3 regions of the Vibrio astriarenae genome follow, and region 2 is predicted to be linked to each of the others. Evidence: predicted binding sites of a transcription regulator. Region 2 holds the regulator's gene; each other region holds the start of a gene.
What was found. The regulator MetJ, encoded in region 2, represses methionine synthesis genes. The targets are predictions, from matches to a motif close to TTAGACNTNTANANGTCTAA.

Region 1: the regulator MetJ is predicted to act here: its motif matches at 2,550-2,569, upstream of metH (methionine synthase).
Region 3: the regulator MetJ is predicted to act here: its motif matches at 4,685-4,704, upstream of metN (methionine ABC transporter ATP-binding protein MetN).

What each region holds. Positions count from the first base shown of each region.
Region 1 covers NZ_CP047475.1:2,748,351-2,755,048, forward strand. The annotation lists gene metH (methionine synthase) at 1-2,501, opposite strand, end outside; gene GT360_RS12735 (PilZ domain-containing protein) at 2,661-3,080, shown strand; tRNA gene GT360_RS12740 (tRNA-Asp) at 3,178-3,254, opposite strand; rRNA gene rrf (5S ribosomal RNA) at 3,311-3,427, opposite strand; rRNA gene GT360_RS12750 (23S ribosomal RNA) at 3,518-6,404, opposite strand.
Region 2 covers NZ_CP047475.1:98,987-105,684, reverse strand. The annotation lists gene GT360_RS00550 (GntP family permease) at 1-334, opposite strand, end outside; gene GT360_RS00545 (gluconokinase) at 487-1,005, shown strand; gene edd (phosphogluconate dehydratase) at 1,005-2,801, shown strand; gene GT360_RS00535 (substrate-binding domain-containing protein) at 2,866-3,873, opposite strand; gene metJ (met regulon transcriptional regulator MetJ) at 3,959-4,279, opposite strand; gene GT360_RS00525 (O-succinylhomoserine (thiol)-lyase) at 4,490-5,656, shown strand; gene GT360_RS00520 (bifunctional aspartate kinase/homoserine dehydrogenase II) at 5,658-6,698, shown strand, end outside.
Region 3 covers NZ_CP047475.1:776,985-783,682, forward strand. The annotation lists gene queF (NADPH-dependent 7-cyano-7-deazaguanine reductase QueF) at 1-472, opposite strand, end outside; gene syd (SecY-interacting protein) at 583-1,128, shown strand; gene GT360_RS03785 (Zn-ribbon-containing protein) at 1,132-1,908, shown strand; gene metQ (methionine ABC transporter substrate-binding lipoprotein MetQ) at 2,027-2,836, opposite strand; gene GT360_RS03795 (methionine ABC transporter permease) at 2,884-3,561, opposite strand; gene metN (methionine ABC transporter ATP-binding protein MetN) at 3,551-4,585, opposite strand; gene gmhB (D-glycero-beta-D-manno-heptose 1,7-bisphosphate 7-phosphatase) at 4,802-5,353, shown strand; gene treR (trehalose operon repressor TreR) at 5,436-6,377, shown strand; gene treB (PTS trehalose transporter subunit IIBC) at 6,536-6,698, shown strand, end outside.

The DNA.
Region 1 (6,698 bases), 470 kb from region 2:
CCAATCAATAGCGGTAAGTCAAAGTCTAGTCGCTCCATCTCTTTAGCAACATGAACCATCTCGTCTAGAGAAGGCGTAATTAGGCCAGAGAGACCGATAATGTCAACGTTCTCTTCCTTAGCGACTTTTAGGATCTTCTCACATGGAACCATGACTCCGAGATCGATAATCTCATAGTTATTGCACTGCAGAACCACACCAACAATGTTCTTACCAATGTCGTGAACGTCACCTTTCACCGTCGCAAGAAGGATTTTACCGTTTGAGCTTCCCGCTTGTTTTTCGGCATTAATATAAGGCTCAAGATGGGCAACTGCCTGCTTCATTACACGGGCTGACTTAACAACCTGAGGCAAGAACATCTTACCCTCGCCGAAGAGATCACCGACCACGTTCATGCCGTCCATAAGCGGGCCTTCAATCACCTCAAGTGGCTTAGTCGCATTGACTCGAGCTTCCTCTGTATCTTCAACGATAAACTCTGTGATGCCCTTCACCAAGGCATGCTCTAGACGTTTCTCAACCGGCCAAGTACGCCACTCTAGAGCAGAAGCGTCATCTTCTTTACCAACAGCATTGGTGCGATACTCTTCAGCAATTTCTAGCAGTCTTTCTGTGCCATCATCACGTCGGTTAAGAACCACATCCTCTACCGCTTCTCGAAGTTTCTCTGGGACGTTGTCATAGATCTCCAACTGACCTGCGTTAACGATCCCCATATCCATACCGTTTTTAAAACAGTGGTAGAGGAAGACTGCGTGAATAGCTTCACGAACATAGTTGTTACCACGGAATGAGAAGGAGACGTTTGATACCCCCCCAGAGATCATCGCATAAGGCAGATCTCGTTTGATATCAGCGACGGCCTCAATAAAGTCGACCGCATAGTTGTTATGCTCTTCGATACCTGTCGCAACAGCAAAGATATTCGGGTCAAAAATAATATCTTCAGCAGGAAAACCCACTTCATCCACCAAGATACGGTAAGCATTGGTACAAATTTCCAATTTGCGCTCACGCGTTTCCGCCTGACCAACTTCATCAAAGGCCATCACAATAACAGCTGCGCCATAGCGTCGAATCAGTTTCGCTTGCTCTACAAACTTCTCTTTACCCTCTTTAAGAGAGATAGAGTTTACGATGCCTTTACCTTGAATACACTTAAGACCCGCCTCTATGACTTCCCACTTAGAGGAGTCGACCATAATGGGTACTTTAGAAATCTCAGGCTCAGATGCACAAAGGTTGAGGAATCTGACCATACAAGCCTCAGCATCCAACATCCCCTCATCCATGTTGATGTCGATGATTTGGGCACCATTCTCGACCTGCTGTCTTGCGACCTCAAGTGCTTCATCGTAAAGCTCTTCTTTGATCAATCGTTTAAATCGTGCCGAGCCGGTAACATTGGTTCGCTCACCGACATTAATAAACAGAGTTTCTTTTTCGATCGTTAGAGGCTCAAGACCAGATAGACGACAAGCTTTTGGAATATCCGGTAAAGGTCGAGGAGCAACGCCTTCCACGGCAAGTGCCATGTGACGAATATGCTCAGGGGTTGTACCACAACAACCACCTATCATATTTAAGAAGCCGCTCTCAGCCCACTCTTTGACATGAAGCGCCATATCTTCTGGCGACAGATCGTACTCACCAAACGCATTTGGTAAGCCCGCATTTGGGTGTGTTGAGACAAACGTATCCGAAATACGTGATAGCTCTTCTACATATGGTCGCAACTCATCTGGGCCAAGGGCACAGTTGAGACCAAAAGTAATTGGATTGACGTGACGAAGCGCGTTATAAAATGCCTCCGTTGTTTGTCCAGAAAGCGTTCGGCCAGAGGCATCCGTGATCGTCCCCGAGATCATGACTGGTAGTGATTGACCTAGCTCTTCGAAAACACTATCTACAGCAAAAGCACACGCTTTCGCGTTCAGCGTATCGAAGATGGTTTCGATAAGGATAAGATCACTACCACCTCGGATCAGAGCGCGAGTTGATTCAGAGTAAGCTTCAACGAGCTCATCAAAAGTGACATTGCGATAGCCAGGGTCATTAACGTCCGGTGAAATTGAACATGTACGGTTAGTTGGCCCTAAAACACCGGCGACGTATCTTGGTTTATCGGGCGTTCTCGCAGTCCATTCATCTGCTGCTTCTCTCGCCAATGTCGCGGCAGCGAAGTTGATTTCTTCACTTAGACTCTCCATGTCATAGTCGGCCATAGCGATGGTCGTAGCATTGAAAGTGTTCGTTTCAAGAATGTCTGCCCCTGCTTCTAAGTACTCATTATGGATACCTTTAATGAGCTCTGGCTGAGTAAGAACCAACAGGTCGTTATTCCCTTTAAGATCACAATGCCAATCAGAAAAGCGCTCGCCACGATAGTCACTCTCTTCAAGCTTATGATCTTGAATCATAGTGCCCATGCCGCCGTCGATTAACAAGATCTTCTGCTTCAGTTGTGCTTCGATCTGCTGTCTTACATTTGTTCCCACTTTACAGCCTCATTCCTTGTTCATTTCCTACATCCTACCACACAAAATTCAGATATCTAGACGTCTAAACAACAAAGAAAACAGGTCTAGCCATTTTACTTTTAGCCAACATGGTCGTTTTTAATGACTAGAGCTATGCCGAAAATAATATGAGTCAGAATGAAGTCAGATAACGAAGCAAAAAGAAAATATATTCGCTGGTACTTTTGGATGCCTGAAGAGCCATTTAAGTCGCAAGCTAATGGACTTGCTGTTCAATTGAAACAGCCTGGTTGGTTCAAAAACAAGCTATTGGGACGTGCTGTGATAAAAGATATCAGTATGGGAGGAGCTGGCGTATTAGTATCAAACCGTATTCAAATACCTGAAAAGGTCATTGTAGCGATCCCAGACGGTGATGAGTTTACAGCCGATGTTGTCTATCAACGCGATGAGGGTGACCTATTTACATTCCTTGGCCTAACTTGGTCAGATAGCAATGACGCCCGTCGTATGGACCTGATTAATCAAGTACAAGAGCTGACGAATCTAGAAAGTCGCTTGCAGGTTACAACCGAAGAGCCAGACAAGTCTTCTTAACTTGAAGTGAATGTGGAAGATAAAAGCGATTTTTATCTTCAATCAAAAAGCACAAACGTAAAAAAGCCCTAGTCTTTCGACTAGGGCTTAGTATAAGTGGCGGAGTGGACGGGACTCGAACCCGCGACCCCCGGCGTGACAGGCCGGTATTCTAACCAACTGAACTACCACTCCGCAGTGGTCTATTTAAAGTCTTATCTAAATCGTGCTTCAAATAGATAATGTTCAAAGCCTGGCGATGTCCTACTCTCACATGGGGAAGCCCCACACTACCATCGGCGCTATTGCGTTTCACTTCTGAGTTCGGCATGGAAATCAGGTGGGTCCACAATGCTATGGTCGCCAAGCAAATTCTTAATTCGGAAAGCTATTTAAAAGTTAATGTGCACACATTCAATATTCTTGCTTTGAGTCCATCAAAACCCCTTGGGTGTTGTATGGTTAAGCCTCACGGGCAATTAGTACAGGTTAGCTCAACGCCTCACAACGCTTACACACCCTGCCTATCAACGTTCTAGTCTTGAACAACCCTTTAGGACACTTAAAGTGCCAGGGAAGACTCATCTCAGGGCTCGCTTCCCGCTTAGATGCTTTCAGCGGTTATCGATTCCGAACTTAGCTACCGGGCAATGCGTCTGGCGACACAACCCGAACACCAGAGGTTCGTCCACTCCGGTCCTCTCGTACTAGGAGCAGCCCCCTTCAATCTTCCAACGCCCACGGCAGATAGGGACCGAACTGTCTCACGACGTTCTAAACCCAGCTCGCGTACCACTTTAAATGGCGAACAGCCATACCCTTGGGACCGACTTCAGCCCCAGGATGTGATGAGCCGACATCGAGGTGCCAAACACCGCCGTCGATATGAACTCTTGGGCGGTATCAGCCTGTTATCCCCGGAGTACCTTTTATCCGTTGAGCGATGGCCCTTCCATACAGAACCACCGGATCACTATGACCTGCTTTCGCACCTGCTCGAATTGTCATTCTCGCAGTCAAGCGGGCTTATGCCATTGCACTAACCTCACGATGTCCAACCGTGATTAGCCCACCTTCGTGCTCCTCCGTTACTCTTTGGGAGGAGACCGCCCCAGTCAAACTACCCACCAGGCACTGTCCTCACCCCAGATAATGGGGCTAAGTTAGAACATCAAACATACAAGGGTGGTATTTCAAGGATGGCTCCACGAATACTGGCGTACTCGCTTCAAAGCCTCCCACCTATCCTACACATGTAGGCTCAATGTTCAGTGCCAAGCTGTAGTAAAGGTTCACGGGGTCTTTCCGTCTAGCCGCGGGTACACTGCATCTTCACAGCGATTTCAATTTCACTGAGTCTCGGGTGGAGACAGCGTGGCCATCATTACGCCATTCGTGCAGGTCGGAACTTACCCGACAAGGAATTTCGCTACCTTAGGACCGTTATAGTTACGGCCGCCGTTTACCGGGGCTTCGATCAAGAGCTTCGACCTAAGTCTAACCCCATCAATTAACCTTCCGGCACCGGGCAGGCGTCACACCGTATACGTCATCTTACGATTTTGCACAGTGCTGTGTTTTTAATAAACAGTTGCAGCCACCTGGTATCTGCGACTCCCCATAGCTCCATCCGCAAGGGACTTCACCGCGAGGAGCGTACCTTCTCCCGAAGTTACGGTACCATTTTGCCTAGTTCCTTCACCCGAGTTCTCTCAAGCGCCTTGGTATTCTCTACCCGACCACCTGTGTCGGTTTGGGGTACGATTCCTTACAATCTGAAGCTTAGAGGCTTTTCCTGGAAGCATGGCATCAATGACTTCACTACCGTAGTAGCTCGACATCGTGTCTCAGCCTTAAAGAGAGCCGGATTTACCTAACTCTCAAGCCTACGCACTTGAACCTGGACAACCGTCGCCAGGCCCACCTAGCCTTCTCCGTCCCCCCATCGCAATTGTAAGAAGTACGGGAATATTAACCCGTTTCCCATCGACTACGCCTTTCGGCCTCGCCTTAGGGGTCGACTTACCCTGCCCCGATTAACGTTGGACAGGAACCCTTGGTCTTCCGGCGAGGAGGTTTTTCACCCCCTTTATCGTTACTCATGTCAGCATTCGCACTTCTGATACCTCCAGCAGACCTTACAGTCCACCTTCAACGGCTTACAGAACGCTCCCCTACCCAATGACCTAAGTCATTGCCGCAGCTTCGGTGTATAGCTTAGCCCCGTTACATCTTCCGCGCAGGCCGACTCGACTAGTGAGCTATTACGCTTTCTTTAAATGATGGCTGCTTCTAAGCCAACATCCTAGCTGTCTAAGCCTTCCCACATCGTTTCCCACTTAGCTATACTTTGGGACCTTAGCTGGCGGTCTGGGTTGTTTCCCTCTCCACGACGGACGTTAGCACCCGCCGTGTGTCTCCCGGATAGTACTCACTGGTATTCGGAGTTTGCAAAGGGTTGGTAAGTCGGGATGACCCCCTAGCCTTAACAGTGCTCTACCCCCAGTGGTATTCGTCCGAGGCTCTACCTAAATAGATTTCGGGGAGAACCAGCTATCTCCAGGTTTGATTGGCCTTTCACCCCTAGCCACAAGTCATCCGCTAATTTTTCAACATTAGTCGGTTCGGTCCTCCAGTTGATGTTACTCAACCTTCAACCTGCCCATGGCTAGATCACCTGGTTTCGGGTCTATATCCAGCAACTCGACGCCCAGTTAAGACTCGATTTCTCTACGGCTCCCCTAGATGGTTAACCTTGCTACTGAATATAAGTCGCTGACCCATTATACAAAAGGTACGCAGTCACACCACGAAGGTGCTCCTACTGCTTGTACGTACACGGTTTCAGGTTCTATTTCACTCCCCTCACAGGGGTTCTTTTCGCCTTTCCCTCACGGTACTGGTTCACTATCGGTCAGTCAGTAGTATTTAGCCTTGGAGGATGGTCCCCCCATATTCAGACAGGATATCACGTGTCCCGCCCTACTCGATTTCACTGATGATGAGATGTCGGTTACGGGGCTATCACCCTGTATCGCGCCACTTTCCAGAGGCTTCACCTGTCTCACTAAAAGCTTAAGGGCTAATCCAATTTCGCTCGCCGCTACTTTCGGAATCTCGGTTGATTTCTTTTCCTCGGGGTACTTAGATGTTTCAGTTCCCCCGGTTCGCCTCACTAACCTATGTATTCAGTTAGTGATAGCACCTTATGGTGCTGGGTTTCCCCATTCAGGAATCCTAGACTCAAAGATTTTTACTATCTAATCTAGGCTTATCGCAAGTTAATACGCCTTTCATCGCCTCTGACTGCCAAGGCATCCACCGTGTACGCTTAGTCACTTAACCATACAACCCGAAGGAGTTTCGAGTTGTTGTTTAAACAACCAAAGTTGTCTGCAATTTTTATACATGATGCAGACTCGATTTTGCCGGACTCAAATATAAGTATCTTTCGATACTTCCAAGAACACTTGAATGTGTGTTGGTACCTAAAACCGTAGTTTTAGGATTTGAGAACTTTTAATTGAATAACAACGCATCTCAAAGAGATGGGGATTGTTGTTATTCGTCAGCTTTCCAAATTGTTAAAGAGCTAATCACTTCAAAAGAAGTAACCATTTTTAAAGATTCTTAAGGAAG
Region 2 (6,698 bases):
GCGCAAGCGGCGCTCGGTCTTCACCAAATCGGCCAATCAACGTATCCGCTAGCACTTTCGCGCCACCCGTTACTTCAAGAATCTTACCGATCATGGCACCAAGACCAACCAGAAGAGCGACAGAGGCTAGTGTGCCACCAAAGCCTCCCATCATCGTAGGTACAACTTGGTCAGAAGAGACGCCCGTCGCGATTGCCGTGCCTAAACTTACAATAGTAAGAGAGGCAAACGCGTGGACTTTTAGTTTAATAATCAATAACAAAAGAGCAGCAATTGCCAATGCTGCGATTGTTAGTAGGTAGGTTGGGTCAGAGGCTTGGGCTAGCTGCTCCATGTTTTCACCTTTTGAATGATTGTTTGTGATGTAGTTCACTTTTATTTCAGTTACGGGTAACATGTTACCCATAACATGAATAAGATAAACCCATATTTTTAAGTGAATGCCAAAAGTGGGATCACGCGCAAAATTTGTTATGAGGAATAATTATGGCTGGTAGTAGTGTCATTGTGATGGGTGTTTGTGCCTGTGGTAAAAGCACCATTGGTGAACACCTGGCAAAGAAGCTAGGTCGCAAGTTTATTGATGGTGATGACCTTCACCCACGAGCGAACATTCAAAAAATGTCATCAGGCGAACCACTGAATGACGATGATCGCAGTCCATGGCTTGAACGCATTCGCGACGCTGCTTACAGCCTAGAAAACAAGAATGAGCATGGCATCATCGTCTGTTCTGCATTGAAAAAGAAATACCGTGACCAAATCCGTGAAGGCAACGAGAATGTGACTTTTGTCTTCCTCGATGGCGACATGGACCTCATCATGGAGCGTATGCGTATGCGCAGAGGCCACTTCATGAAAGAGAACATGGTAAAAAGCCAATTTGAAGCGCTCGAGCGTCCCGATGGCGAACCGCAAACACTCGTGATCAGCATCGATGGCACAATCGAAGATGTCGTTGAACGCGCGGCACAAGAATTGACTGCATCTCAAGAGGTTGCGTAATGACTCATTCCGTAATCTTAGACGTTACTCATCGCCTACTAGAGCGCAGTAAAAACTCACGCGCAGCATTTCTGGCTCGTACTCAAGAGCAATTGGATCATGGCAAGACTCGCGCTGCTTTGACTTGTGGCAACCTAGCTCATGCTGTCGCGGCATCTTGCTCTACCGAAAAAAAGCAAATCCTTGATTTTACAAGAACCAATGTCGCTCTTGTCACCTCATACAACGATATGCTTAGCGCGCATCAGCCTTATCAGACTTATCCAAACCAAATCAAGCAGGCTCTATCAGAGCTCGGCCACACTGCGCAAGTCGCAGGCGGTGTCCCTGCCATGTGTGATGGCGTGACTCAAGGCCAAGCCGGTATGGATATGTCTCTGTTTTCTCGTGACTTGATTGCTCAATCAACGGCACTGTCCCTAAGCCACAATGTCTTTGATGCAACCTTGCTTCTGGGTATTTGTGACAAAATTGCTCCAGGACAATTGATGGGGGCACTTTCTTACGCTCATCTGCCTACCGCTTTTGTACCCGCGGGCCTCATGGCAACGGGCATCAGTAACGAAGAAAAGGTCGATGTACGTCAAAAGTATGCCGCTGGTGAGGTAGGTAAAGATGCTCTACTCGACATGGAGTGCCGCGCTTATCATGCCCCGGGCACATGTACATTCTATGGCACTGCCAATACCAATCAATTGGTGTTTGAAGCCATGGGTTTGATGCTTCCTGGTTCGGCATTTGTTCACCCCCACTCAGAGCTCCGTGAGGCGCTTACCGATTATGCGGCAGTAAAGATCGCTTCAATGAGCGCTGGCTCGCCGACTTTCCGCCCATTATCTGAAGTTGTCACAGAGAAAAGCCTAGTCAACGGTATCGTCGCTCTGCTTGCTTCCGGTGGTAGTACTAACCACACCATCCACATGATTGCAGTGGCAAGAGCTGCGGGTCTGTTGCTGACATGGCAAGACATTAGCGATCTATCTGAAGTCGTACCATTACTCGCTCGCGTTTATCCAAATGGCCCGGCAGACATGAATGCCTTCCAACAAGCTGGAGGGGTTCCTGCACTATTGAGTCGCCTTGATGAGTCGCAGCTTCTGCACCGAGATGTCAAACCTGTGTTTGGTGATTTTGAAAGTCAGATGACAATACCAAGCTTAAATAACGGTGAGCTTCGCTGGTCCTCATGTGCTCAAAGCGATGACCCAAGTGTCATTGCAAGCTCAGGAGAGTCTTTCCAAGCTACGGGCGGGACTCGCGTTCTGGATGGTAACCTAGGTAAAGCCGTCGTGAAGGTATCTGCGGTCAAAGAAGAGCAGCGCATCATCGAAGCACCGGCTGTTGTCTTCCAATGCCAACATGAAGTGGAAGCCGCTTACCAGCGCGGTGAACTCAACAAAGACTGTATCGTTGTCGTTACTCACAATGGTCCTGCCGCGAATGGGATGCCAGAACTGCACAAGCTGATGCCGATCTTGGGCAATATCCAAAAAGCAGGTTTTAGTGTCGCTCTGGTTACTGATGGTCGCCTATCTGGCGCGTCAGGCAAAATCCCATCGGCGATTCACGTATCGCCAGAAGCTCTGCGTGGCGGCGCGATTGGTCTGGTTCGCGATGGTGATATTCTGAGTTTGAACTGTCAGACTGGCGAGCTGAACAATCTAGCCGACACGACTGGACGCGAGCCTCTGTCCATCGACACGGAAGCGGTTCAACAAACTTGGGGACGTAACTTATTTAGCGTCTTACGCCAAAGTGTTTCAAGCGCAGAAGACGGCGCGAGCTTTATCGTTTAGGCTCGTTTCAGATACCAAAAAAGGAGCCACTTTGGCTCCTTTTTAATTGATTCAGCTAGAAGAGCTAAATACTCTCGCCTTTAGTGATGTGATAGCCCATATCTACTCTATCACTCTCGATCTCTTCACCTTTGAGGCGTGCAATCAGTAGCTCCGCACTCTTTACCCCAATCTCAAACCTTGGTGTATCGACACTCGTCAAACGCGGCGTCACCATAGTGCCAATATCTAACGCATTGTAGCCGACGACAGACAACTGCTCGGGCACTTTAATCCCACGTCTTTGCGCACTCATCAACACACCGATCGCGATATCATCATTGGTACAAAATACCGCATCCAGCTCTGGCTTATCAGCGAGCGCTCTATCTAAAAGATCATCCGCCATCGAGAAGCTAGAGTGCTCTTCAGTGAGGACGTGAAACGGGGTTATACCCGCCTCAGTCACCGCTCTATCATAGCCTTCCATACGCAAACGAGTTCGCGTGTCGAGACGTGCGCCAAAGTAGGCTATGGTGCGCTTGCCTGCCGCCATTATCTGCTTCGTAACCTGGTAAGAGGCCTCGCGATGATCAAGCCCAACCGCCATGTCGATCGGTTGTTCCGGTAGCTCCATCGTTTCGACAACCGGAACATCTGCCGCTTTGATCATTTGCAGTGTGCGGTTGGTGTGATGGCTTTCCGTTAAAATTAAGCCATCAACTTGGTAAGCGAGCAGAGAGGCTATTTTACTCTCTTCTTCAAGCTCATCGTAGCTAAAGTGGGCGATCAAGGTTTCATAGCCGTTGGCTTTAGTGACGGTTTCAATGCCCTGCACAAACGAAGCAAAAATTTGGTTGGAAAGAGAGGGTAAGAGTATACCTATGGCACGACTCGATGACTTGGAGAGCATCGCTGGCGCGCGATTCTCTATGTATCCTATCTCTTCGATAACTGCTGCTATTTTTTCTCGCGTTTTTTCTGCTACAGAATTGGGATCACGCATATAGCGAGATACTGTCATCTTGGTGATACCCACTTGATCAGCGATATCCTGTAGCGTAGTACGTCTTTTTTTACTGTTTTGAGCCATATGTTCCTTGGGCTTTGATTCGTTGTTCACTCTAAACGAAAGCTCGATCGCAACGAACGATCCCTACTCACCAAGCGACTTGATCTTACTCTTCATCAAACGTTTCAAACTCGATGCCCATCTCTGTCATTAACGCTTTCGCTTCTGCAGGAATTTCGTCAGGACGGTCTTTTCTCAAGTCTTCATCTGTTGGGAGAGGCTGCCCCGTGTAAGCATGTAGAAAAGCTTCACACAGCAGCTCACTGTTGGTCGCATGACGCAGATTGTTAATTTGGCGGCGAGTACGCTCATCGGTTAGTACTTTCAATACCTTAAGTGGGATTGATACCGTGATTTTCTTTACTTGTTCACTCTTTTTACCGTGTTCAGCATATGGGCTAATGTATTCGCCATTCCAGTCTGCCATGAGACACCTTTCAGTCATGTTTAATCTAAATGGATAAGGGGGAGATTTTAGCCGGATTTAAGGCTAAGAGCAAAGACATATAGACGTCTAGAAGTGTTGACGTCTCACATTATGAAAAGTAAAGTGTTGGATAACGGATTAAACAACGTTTATAGCAGATAAAGATAAACGTTTTGTGAAGCACTATCACTCTTTGGGAAGGACACTCTTATGAGCGCACGCAAGCCTGCGACAATTGCCGTTCGCACCGGCATCGAATCAGACACTCAATACCATGCGGTTGTTCCACCCATCTACCTCTCTACCAACTATGGCTTTCCAGCCTTTGGTGAAGTACCAAACTATGACTATACCCGTTCTGGTAACCCAAATCGAGGTTTGCTAGAGCAGGCTCTTTTTGAGTTAGAATCAGGAAAAGGGGCCGTCGTTACCAACTGTGGCACCTCCGCACTCAATCTTTGGGTTTCCGCATTTTTAGGTCCAGATGATCTTATTGTTGCTCCGCATGATTGTTATGGCGGTACTTATCGCCTGTTCAATACACGCGCGCGAAAAGGCGATTTTAAGGTCCAGTTTGTTGACCAAACAGATGAACAAGCCCTCAATGCCGCGCTAGCGAAAAAACCAAAACTGATTCTATTGGAGACACCATCGAACCCATTGGTTCGCGTGGTAGATATCAACGCGATTTGTACCAAAGCGAAAGAAGTGGGTGCACTAGTAGCGGTAGACAATACCTTTTTGACACCTGTGTACCAAAAGCCCTTAGAGCTCGGCGCAGACTTTGTGATTCATTCAACCACTAAGTACATTAATGGCCACTCCGATGTGATTGGCGGCGTGGTGATCACGAAAACAGAAGAACATGCCGAAGAGCTTGCTTGGTGGGGTAACTGTATTGGAGCAACTGGAACGCCGTTTGACAGCTACATGACGCTGCGCGGCATTCGTACACTCGGCGCTCGCATGCGTGTGCATGAAGAGAGCTCACAACAGATATTGAACTTCTTGGTTGAAGAGCCTCTAGTCAGTAAAGTTTACCACCCTAGCCTGCTAAGCCATCCAGGTCATGAGATAGCCAAAAAACAGCAATCGGGCTTTGGGTCTATGCTGAGTTTTGAGTTTGCTGGATCATTTGAACAACTCAAATTCTTTGTTGGCAAGCTCGAGCTGTTCTCGCTTGCTGAATCACTTGGTGGCGTTGAGAGCTTAATCTGTCACCCTGCATCCATGACCCATCGCGCGATGGGAGAGGAAGCACTCGCAGAAGCGGGGGTGACTCAGCACCTTTTGCGTCTTTCTGTCGGGTTAGAAGATAGTCAAGACCTTATCGAAGACCTTCAGCAAGCTTTCGCTCAAGCCAAGGAGGCATTTTAAGATGACTCACCCACGTCAACTGCACAAATTTGGGGGCAGCAGCTTAGCGAACCCTGAGTGCTACCGCCGAGTAGTGAACATTCTCAAAGACTACTCCAACAGCAACGACCTGATTGTTGTTTCTGCTGCAGGTAAAACCACCAACCGCCTAATCGAGTTCCTTGATAACCTCGAACGTGATGGGCGTCTTGCACATGAAACCTTGCAAGAGCTGCGTCAATTTCAAATTGAATTGGTCGAGAGCCTGATCAACCAACCAGAAACCAAGGCTCGTCTGCTGGATAATCTCATCACGGAATTCAGTGCTTTGGGAGAGATTGCATACCCGGTGAGTGGTCAAACGCGTGCTATGGTACTCGGTCACGGTGAAATGTGGTCAGCAAGGCTGTTAGCGAATCTGCTCAATGAGAAAGGACTTAATGCGATTGAACAGGATTCCAGACAGTTCCTGCGTGCAGAGCTCGGCACACAACCAGAAGTCGATAGAGGCGCTTCCTATCCGCTTCTTAAAGAGCTGCTTGCACAACACAGCCAATACCGAATCGTCTTTACTGGTTTTATGGCACAAAACCAACAAGGTGAAACTGTTTTACTTGGGCGCAATGGCTCTGACTACTCAGCAACCATCATTGGCGCACTCGCGGAAGTCTCGCGTGTGACCATCTGGAGTGATGTTGCTGGTGTGTATAGCGCAGACCCTCGCATCGTCGCTGACGCATGTTTATTGCCTCTGCTGCGCCTAGATGAAGCAAGCGAACTTGCTCGCCTGGCGGCACCGGTATTACACAGCCGCACTCTTCAACCTGTCGCGCAAAGCGCCATGGATTTGCATCTGCGCTGTAGCTACGAGCCAGAAACCGGCTCAACGCGTATCGAACGAGTTTTGGCGTCTGGTCGCGGAGCAAAGATCATCACCTCTCTTGATGACGTGTTACTGATCCAACTTGGTTTCTCCCATCGCCATGACTACTTACGAGCGCAGCAAGAGGTACTGAAAAAGCTTAAGCAAGCTCAGCTAGAGCCGCTTGCCTATGATGCCCAA
Region 3 (6,698 bases), 680 kb from region 2:
TATCAATTTCGATGTCTTGGTCATCAATACACTCACCCGCCATGGTTACGACCGGTGTTTGAGTGAAAGCTTGAACAGGAAGAATCTCAACACTGACTTCACCGCCCGCACACTGAGAGAGATCGTTAATTAATTGAGATTGAACCGCGTCCCAATTGGCAAATCGAGTTTGATTATAGCTGTTGAGGTACAGTTTAAACGACTTCGACTCGATAAGGTTCGGGCTGGTGGCAGGAATAGATACATTACCGATCGCTACTTGAGGAAGCCCTTTGCTGTTTAACCAAGATAGCTCGTAAAGTGTCCAGACATCACACCCTTGAAATGGCAGTGAATCACCCAGCTCTAGGTCATCACGGTTAAGGCTGCGTGGAACAGGTTGAAGAAGACTTGCGTCATACTGGTTAGCGTATTCAGTCTTTTGGCCAAGGGTTAGACCCGCAAGTTCTTTAGCGTCAGAATATTTGCTCATACTTTACGTCAATTTCAATTAGAATAGCGGGATTTTACGAGATACCAGAGGCGCTGTCATCTTATGATCGCCGCAGGTTTCACACGATGAGCAAATATCCGGAGTAGGCAATGGCACAAACCGTATTGGGTGCTTTACAGGCATTGAATGAGCGTTACACGCAGGCATATCAGCACAAACACCAATCACAGCCGAAAAATGAAGAGCTGGCGGACTTGGTCTCGCCTTGTGTGATTGAGAAATCAGGGGATTATGTCCTGTGGCAAGCGGTGGAGCGTGAAGTACCAGCTGACTTTACTAACGTTGAAAATGCGATTGAGCTGATGCTTGATGAAGACGTCAAAGCCTTTTTTGGTAGTCAGTATAGTGCGGACATCGAGGCAACATTTGAAGGTAATGAACTGACATTGATTCAGGTGTGGAGTGATGAGGATTTTACTCGCTTACAAGAGAACATCTTGGGTCATCTTGTCATGCAGCGTCGTCTAAAACTCAAGCCGACGTTATTTATTGCAGCAACAGATGATGATATGAAGATTATCTCAATTTGCAATCTGTCTGGAGAAGTGATTTTGGAGCGAATCGGTACAGACAAGCGCACCGTGCTTGCTGCCAATGTTGTCGAATTCCTCAATCAGTTAGAGCCAAGGGTATAAGCCGTGTTTGTTGTTGAATTACAGTTTGAGTGTTTTGATAACACCACCGTTTCTGCTGTTGATAAAGCGATCAACGGTTTGATGGATGCATTGCGCTACAATGGGCAAGTGTTGGGACGTGAGTTCCCTATCATAATGGGTGAAGGTGAGTTCTATGTGCGTGTGGTGTGCCCTGAAGAAGATAGTCTCCACCCAAGTAATCACTCAGATTTTGTAAAAGTGTGCTTGCAGCGTTTATCTGAGGCATGTTTGCTTGCCCCTAAGATGCGTCTGCTGGGGCGAGATTTAAACTCGGAGCAAAGTGCCGAAGACGAAACGCCGAGTTGGCAAGTACTCTACACCACCTATGTCCATACGTGTTCACCGTTAAGAAGCGGCGAAGATCTGTTACCGATCCCTTTATACCGTAATCCACCTACGTTAAATGGTGATCACAAAGCGGTGATAAAGTGGCAAACAGAGTGGCAAGCCTGCGATGAGATTCAAATGGCGGGTGGCTGTCGAGCAGAGCATGCTGCATTGCATGAGATTTGCGATACAGACAGTGTGCTGTTTCGTCGAGGTTGGGACTTACGTGGACGAATTGAATACATCACAAAAGTCCCGACTTATTACTACCAGTACCGAGTTGGCGGCAAGTCGCTTGCTGAAGAGCAAGCTCGTAAATGTCCCAAATGTGGTGGTGAGTGGCTACTCGAAGAGCCGCTGCACGATATTTTCTACTTTAAGTGCGATGACTGCCGAATCGTCTCTAACATTTCCTGGGATCACCTTAAGTAACAAGGGGCTTTGCTGTCATCCTGATGAATATCGGGATCTACTCCCCAATAGCACCTTACAAAAAGGGCTGATGCATTCACATCAGCCCTTTCTATTGGAGTGAATTAAAAATCAGCAATTACCAACCTTTAACTGCACCACCTTGGAAGATTTCAGAAGCGGCTTGGTACACTTCTTCCGTTTGGTACGCTTTAACAAAGTTCTGTACGTTTTCTGCATCGACGTTGTCTTCGCGAGCAACGATGAGGTTAACGTATGGAGACTCTTTACCTTCAACAAACACACCGTCGCGCTCTGGGGTTAGGTCGATTGAGCTTGCGTAAGTTGTGTTGATAATAGACAGCGTTACGTCGTCTAGAGAACGAGGCAGTTGTGCTGCGTCTAGCTCAACGATAGTAAGGTTTTTTGGATTTTCTGTGATGTCACGAACCGTCGCTAGAAGACCAACACCTTCGCGTAGCGTTAGTAGACCTTGTTGCTCAAGAAGCAGTAGAGAGCGCCCTAGGTTAGTAGGATCGTTTGGTACCGCGATGCGTGAACCATCAGCAATTTCAGCCACAGTTTCTACTTGCTTAGAGTAACCTGCGATAGGGTATACAAAAGAGTTGCCCGCGATAGTTAGCTTGTAACCACGGTCCGCTACTTGTTGATCTAGATATGGCTTATGCTGGAATGCGTTGATGTCGATAGAGCCGTCATCGAGCGCAGCGTTTGGTGTTACGTAGTCAGTGAAAGTTACTAGTTGAACGTCTAGGCCGTATTGCTCTTTCGCAACCTTTGCAGCCACTTCAGCGACTTGTGCCTCTGCACCAGCCATTACACCCACTTTTACTTTGCTTAGGTCAGCTTCTTTGTCGTCACAACCTGTTAGTGCTAGTGCAGACGCAGCTGCTGCGATAGCTAGAAGGCTTTTTAGATTGAATTTCATGACTTTCTCCTTGTAAATAGCTTAATTCTTTTACTGCAAAATCTTAATTAACGGTGGTCAACGCGACGAACAATCGCATCACCTATAGATTGAATAATTTGTACCAACACAATCAACATAACGACCGTGACAGCCATAATGACAACATCATAGCGGTGGAAACCATAGCGGATGGCTACGTCACCAAGACCGCCTCCGCCAACTGTGCCCGCCATCGCTGAGTAGCTGACCAGAGTCACAAGAGTGATGGTGACTGAGTTAACGATGGTCGGTAGAGCTTCAGGAAGCAGTACCTTGGTTATAATCTGTGTAGGTGTTGCTCCCATTGACTGTGCTGCTTCCACTAGGCCTGTTGGTACTTCCAACAGAGCACCTTCAATCAGGCGAGCAACAAAGGGAATGGCACCGATCGTCAGTGGAACGATAGCGGCTGTGGTGCCGATGAATGTGCCCACCAGCAACTTAGTTACCGGGATGATGGCGACCATAAGAACCAAAAATGGTACCGAGCGACCAATATTAACGATGGCGCCTAGAATGGCATTGAACTTCACATTCTCAAGTAGACCACCTTTCTTTGTGGTATGTAGAATTACGCCCAGTGGGATGCCCACTGCGAAGCCAACAATACCCGCAACCGCAACCATGTAGACCGTTTCCCAAGTCGCGCGAAGCAAAAGATCGCCGTTTAGGCTTAGCCATTCAGTTACACTCTTAAAGGACATAGCCAAGTACCTCAACTTTTACTTTATGTTCACGAAGAAACTCGATAGCGGCATTATCATCAGCCTCACTACCAAACAGCTCTGCCACCATCATGCCGAATTTAACGCCGCCAGCGTAATCAAGGTCTGAGCTCAAAATGCTGACGTCAATGTTGAACTTACGAGCGATTTGGCTTACCAGCGGTGCGTCCACAGTTTCGCCAGTAAACTCAAGACGTACCAGTGGGTAACTGCCGTCTACGCGTGTTTTCTGTAGGCGCTTTTCATAGTCTTCAGGAATAGACAGATCCAACGTCGAACGGATAAATTCGTGTGCAAGTTCTGTTTTCGGATGAGCAAAAATATCACCAACAGTGCCTTTTTCTACCAGCTCACCGCCACCGATGATCGCCACTTCATGACAGATACTCTTTACCACATCCATTTCGTGGGTAATCAATAGCATAGTGATATTGAGCTTTCGATTGATCTCTTTGAGCAGCTCTAAAATTGATTGAGTTGTCGCTGGATCGAGTGCGCTGGTGGCTTCATCACAAAGCAGAACTTTAGGGTCAGAGGCGAGGGCACGAGCGATGGCGACACGCTGCTTTTGACCACCACTTAAGTTCGCTGGATAAGACTCATGTTTGTCGGCAAGCCCTACCAGTGCAAGCAGTTCAGTGACTTTCTGTTTAATCTGCTCTTTGTCTTTACCCGCAAGTTCCAGTGGCAGTGCCACATTGTCGAACACAGTACGTGAAGAGAGTAGGTTAAAGTGCTGAAAGATCATGCCGATGTTGCGGCGCGTTTCACTGAGTTGCTTTTTAGACAGGGTGGTTAGGTCGACACCATCAACAATGATTGAGCCAGAGGTTGGCGCTTCAAGCATATTAACGCAGCGGATCAGCGTACTTTTACCAGCACCTGATGAGCCGATAACCCCAAAGATTGTTCCCTGAGGAATATGAAGATTTATATCTTTCAGGGCATGGATCTGCTTAGAACCTTGCTGAAAGACTTTATTGACTTGCTTAATTTCAATCATCGAAAAACCTGTAAACCGGTGTTGGTAGTGAATTATTTTGATCTACATCGCATTGAGTAGATGATGCTATTGGTTTCAGGTTTTTAAGTCAACAGATATTTTTACGTCTAGACGTCCAAACGGTTAAACGTCCGGCTTTGTTTTAATTTAGCCGTGCTCAAACGCTGAAAGCGTGCGATAATTGCCCCAATTCATGAGTGAAATGAGAAACCGATTTTGGCGAAACCAGCAGTATTTTTAGACCGTGATGGCGTTATTAATGTAGACCATGGTTATGTTCATGATGAACATGACTTTGAATATGTCGAAGGTGTGTTCGAAGCAACTCGAAAATTCAAAGAAATGGGGTATATGCTCGTGTTAGTCACCAATCAATCAGGTATCGCGCGCGGTAAGTTTACAGAAGATCGTTTTATCTCTTTGACTCAATGGATGGACTGGAACTTTTCAGACAACGGCGTTGAGTTTGATGGCATCTACTATTGCCCACACCATCCAGAACACGGTATCGGTGAGTACAAGCAAGATTGTGACTGTCGTAAGCCTAAACCTGGGATGTTTAACTCAGCAAAAGACTTCTTGAAAATCGATATGGCCAAATCTGTCATGGTGGGTGATAAAGCAGAAGACCTAATGGCAGCGGAAGTTGCGGGTGTCGGTACGAAAATCTTGGTACGCACAGGCAAGCCTGTCACTGAAAAAGGTGAAGCGATCGCGGATGCTGTGCTAGATAGCATTGCCGATGTGCCGAGCTATCTTGCAAAATAGTCAATAACGATAGAGTATAAAAAGGGAAGCAAGTCTTCCCTTTTGTGTTTCTGTCTTCCACATATCCCTACGATTAGCCGTTATGAATAAAAAGCTCACTATTCTTGATATCGCAAAATTAGCCGGTGTTGGCAAATCAACGGTTTCGCGTGTGATCACCAATGATCCCAAGGTTAAGCCTGCGACGCGTGAAAAAGTAGAACAGGTGATTCGTGAATATGGATATGTGCCGTCCAAGTCTGCGCAGTCGATGCGTGGTGGTAGCCAAAAGGTGATTGGCGTTATTATCTCGAGGCTGGATTCTGTATCCGAGAATCGCGCGGTAAGCACTATGCTAAGCGTGCTCTACGGTGCGGGCTATGATGTGGTGATCATGGAGAGTCAGTTTAGTATTGAGAAAACCCAAGAGCACTTAGAAGTGTTAAAACGTCGCAATGTTGATGGTGTGATTGTGTTTGGCTTCACTGGCTGTGATGAAGACATCCTTCTCGACTGGGGCCATCGAGCGGTAGTCATTGCAATGGACACCCAAGCTATCTCTTCGATCAACTATGATAATCAAGGCGTGATTCAAGTCGCACTGGATCATTTATCACATATTGGGGCACAAGATATCGCGTTCATTGGTGTTGACCCCCAAGACAAAACGACCGGCTTTGCTCGTCTGTCTGCCTATCAATCATGGTGTGAAGCCAACTCACGTCCGATTAATTTCGCTACAGGACAACTGAGTCATGAGAGTGCCTATCAATTGGTCGACGAGGTGCTATCGCCGACCGTACAAGCGATAGCGTGTGCAAGTGACACGCTTGCACTCGGCGTAATTAAGCGTCTACAAGAACTCGATCGAAACGATATTCACGTGACGGGTGTTGGGGGTAATGAACTGCTATCCTTTCTTTTTCCAAGCGTATTCAGTGTTGATCCAGGTTATGACAGCGCAGGCGAGAAAGCTGCACAAATGTTGATAAATCAACTGTCTGGACATCATATAGTCACGCATCTAACCCAAAAGCCTCTCTGATTGGAATCACTTGAGTAAAAAATAGTCTGTGATCTGTTTCAATTTATGGGATTGTTCCCATTACAATTGAGGCATCAGGCTGGCAGTATAATGGCATTACATTTTGGGAATGTTCCCATACATCAGGAACCCATATCCAATTCAAGGTGGAGAAAGATATGAGCAAGATAGCGAAGCAAGATGTTCAACGTCTCATTGAGTTAGTCGGTGGCGCAGACAATATTGCCAGTGTGAGCCATTGTTTAACACGTTTGCGTTTTGTGCTGAATGATACCGATGTCGCTGATATTAAGGCACTCGAAGCACTACCTTTAGTTAAAG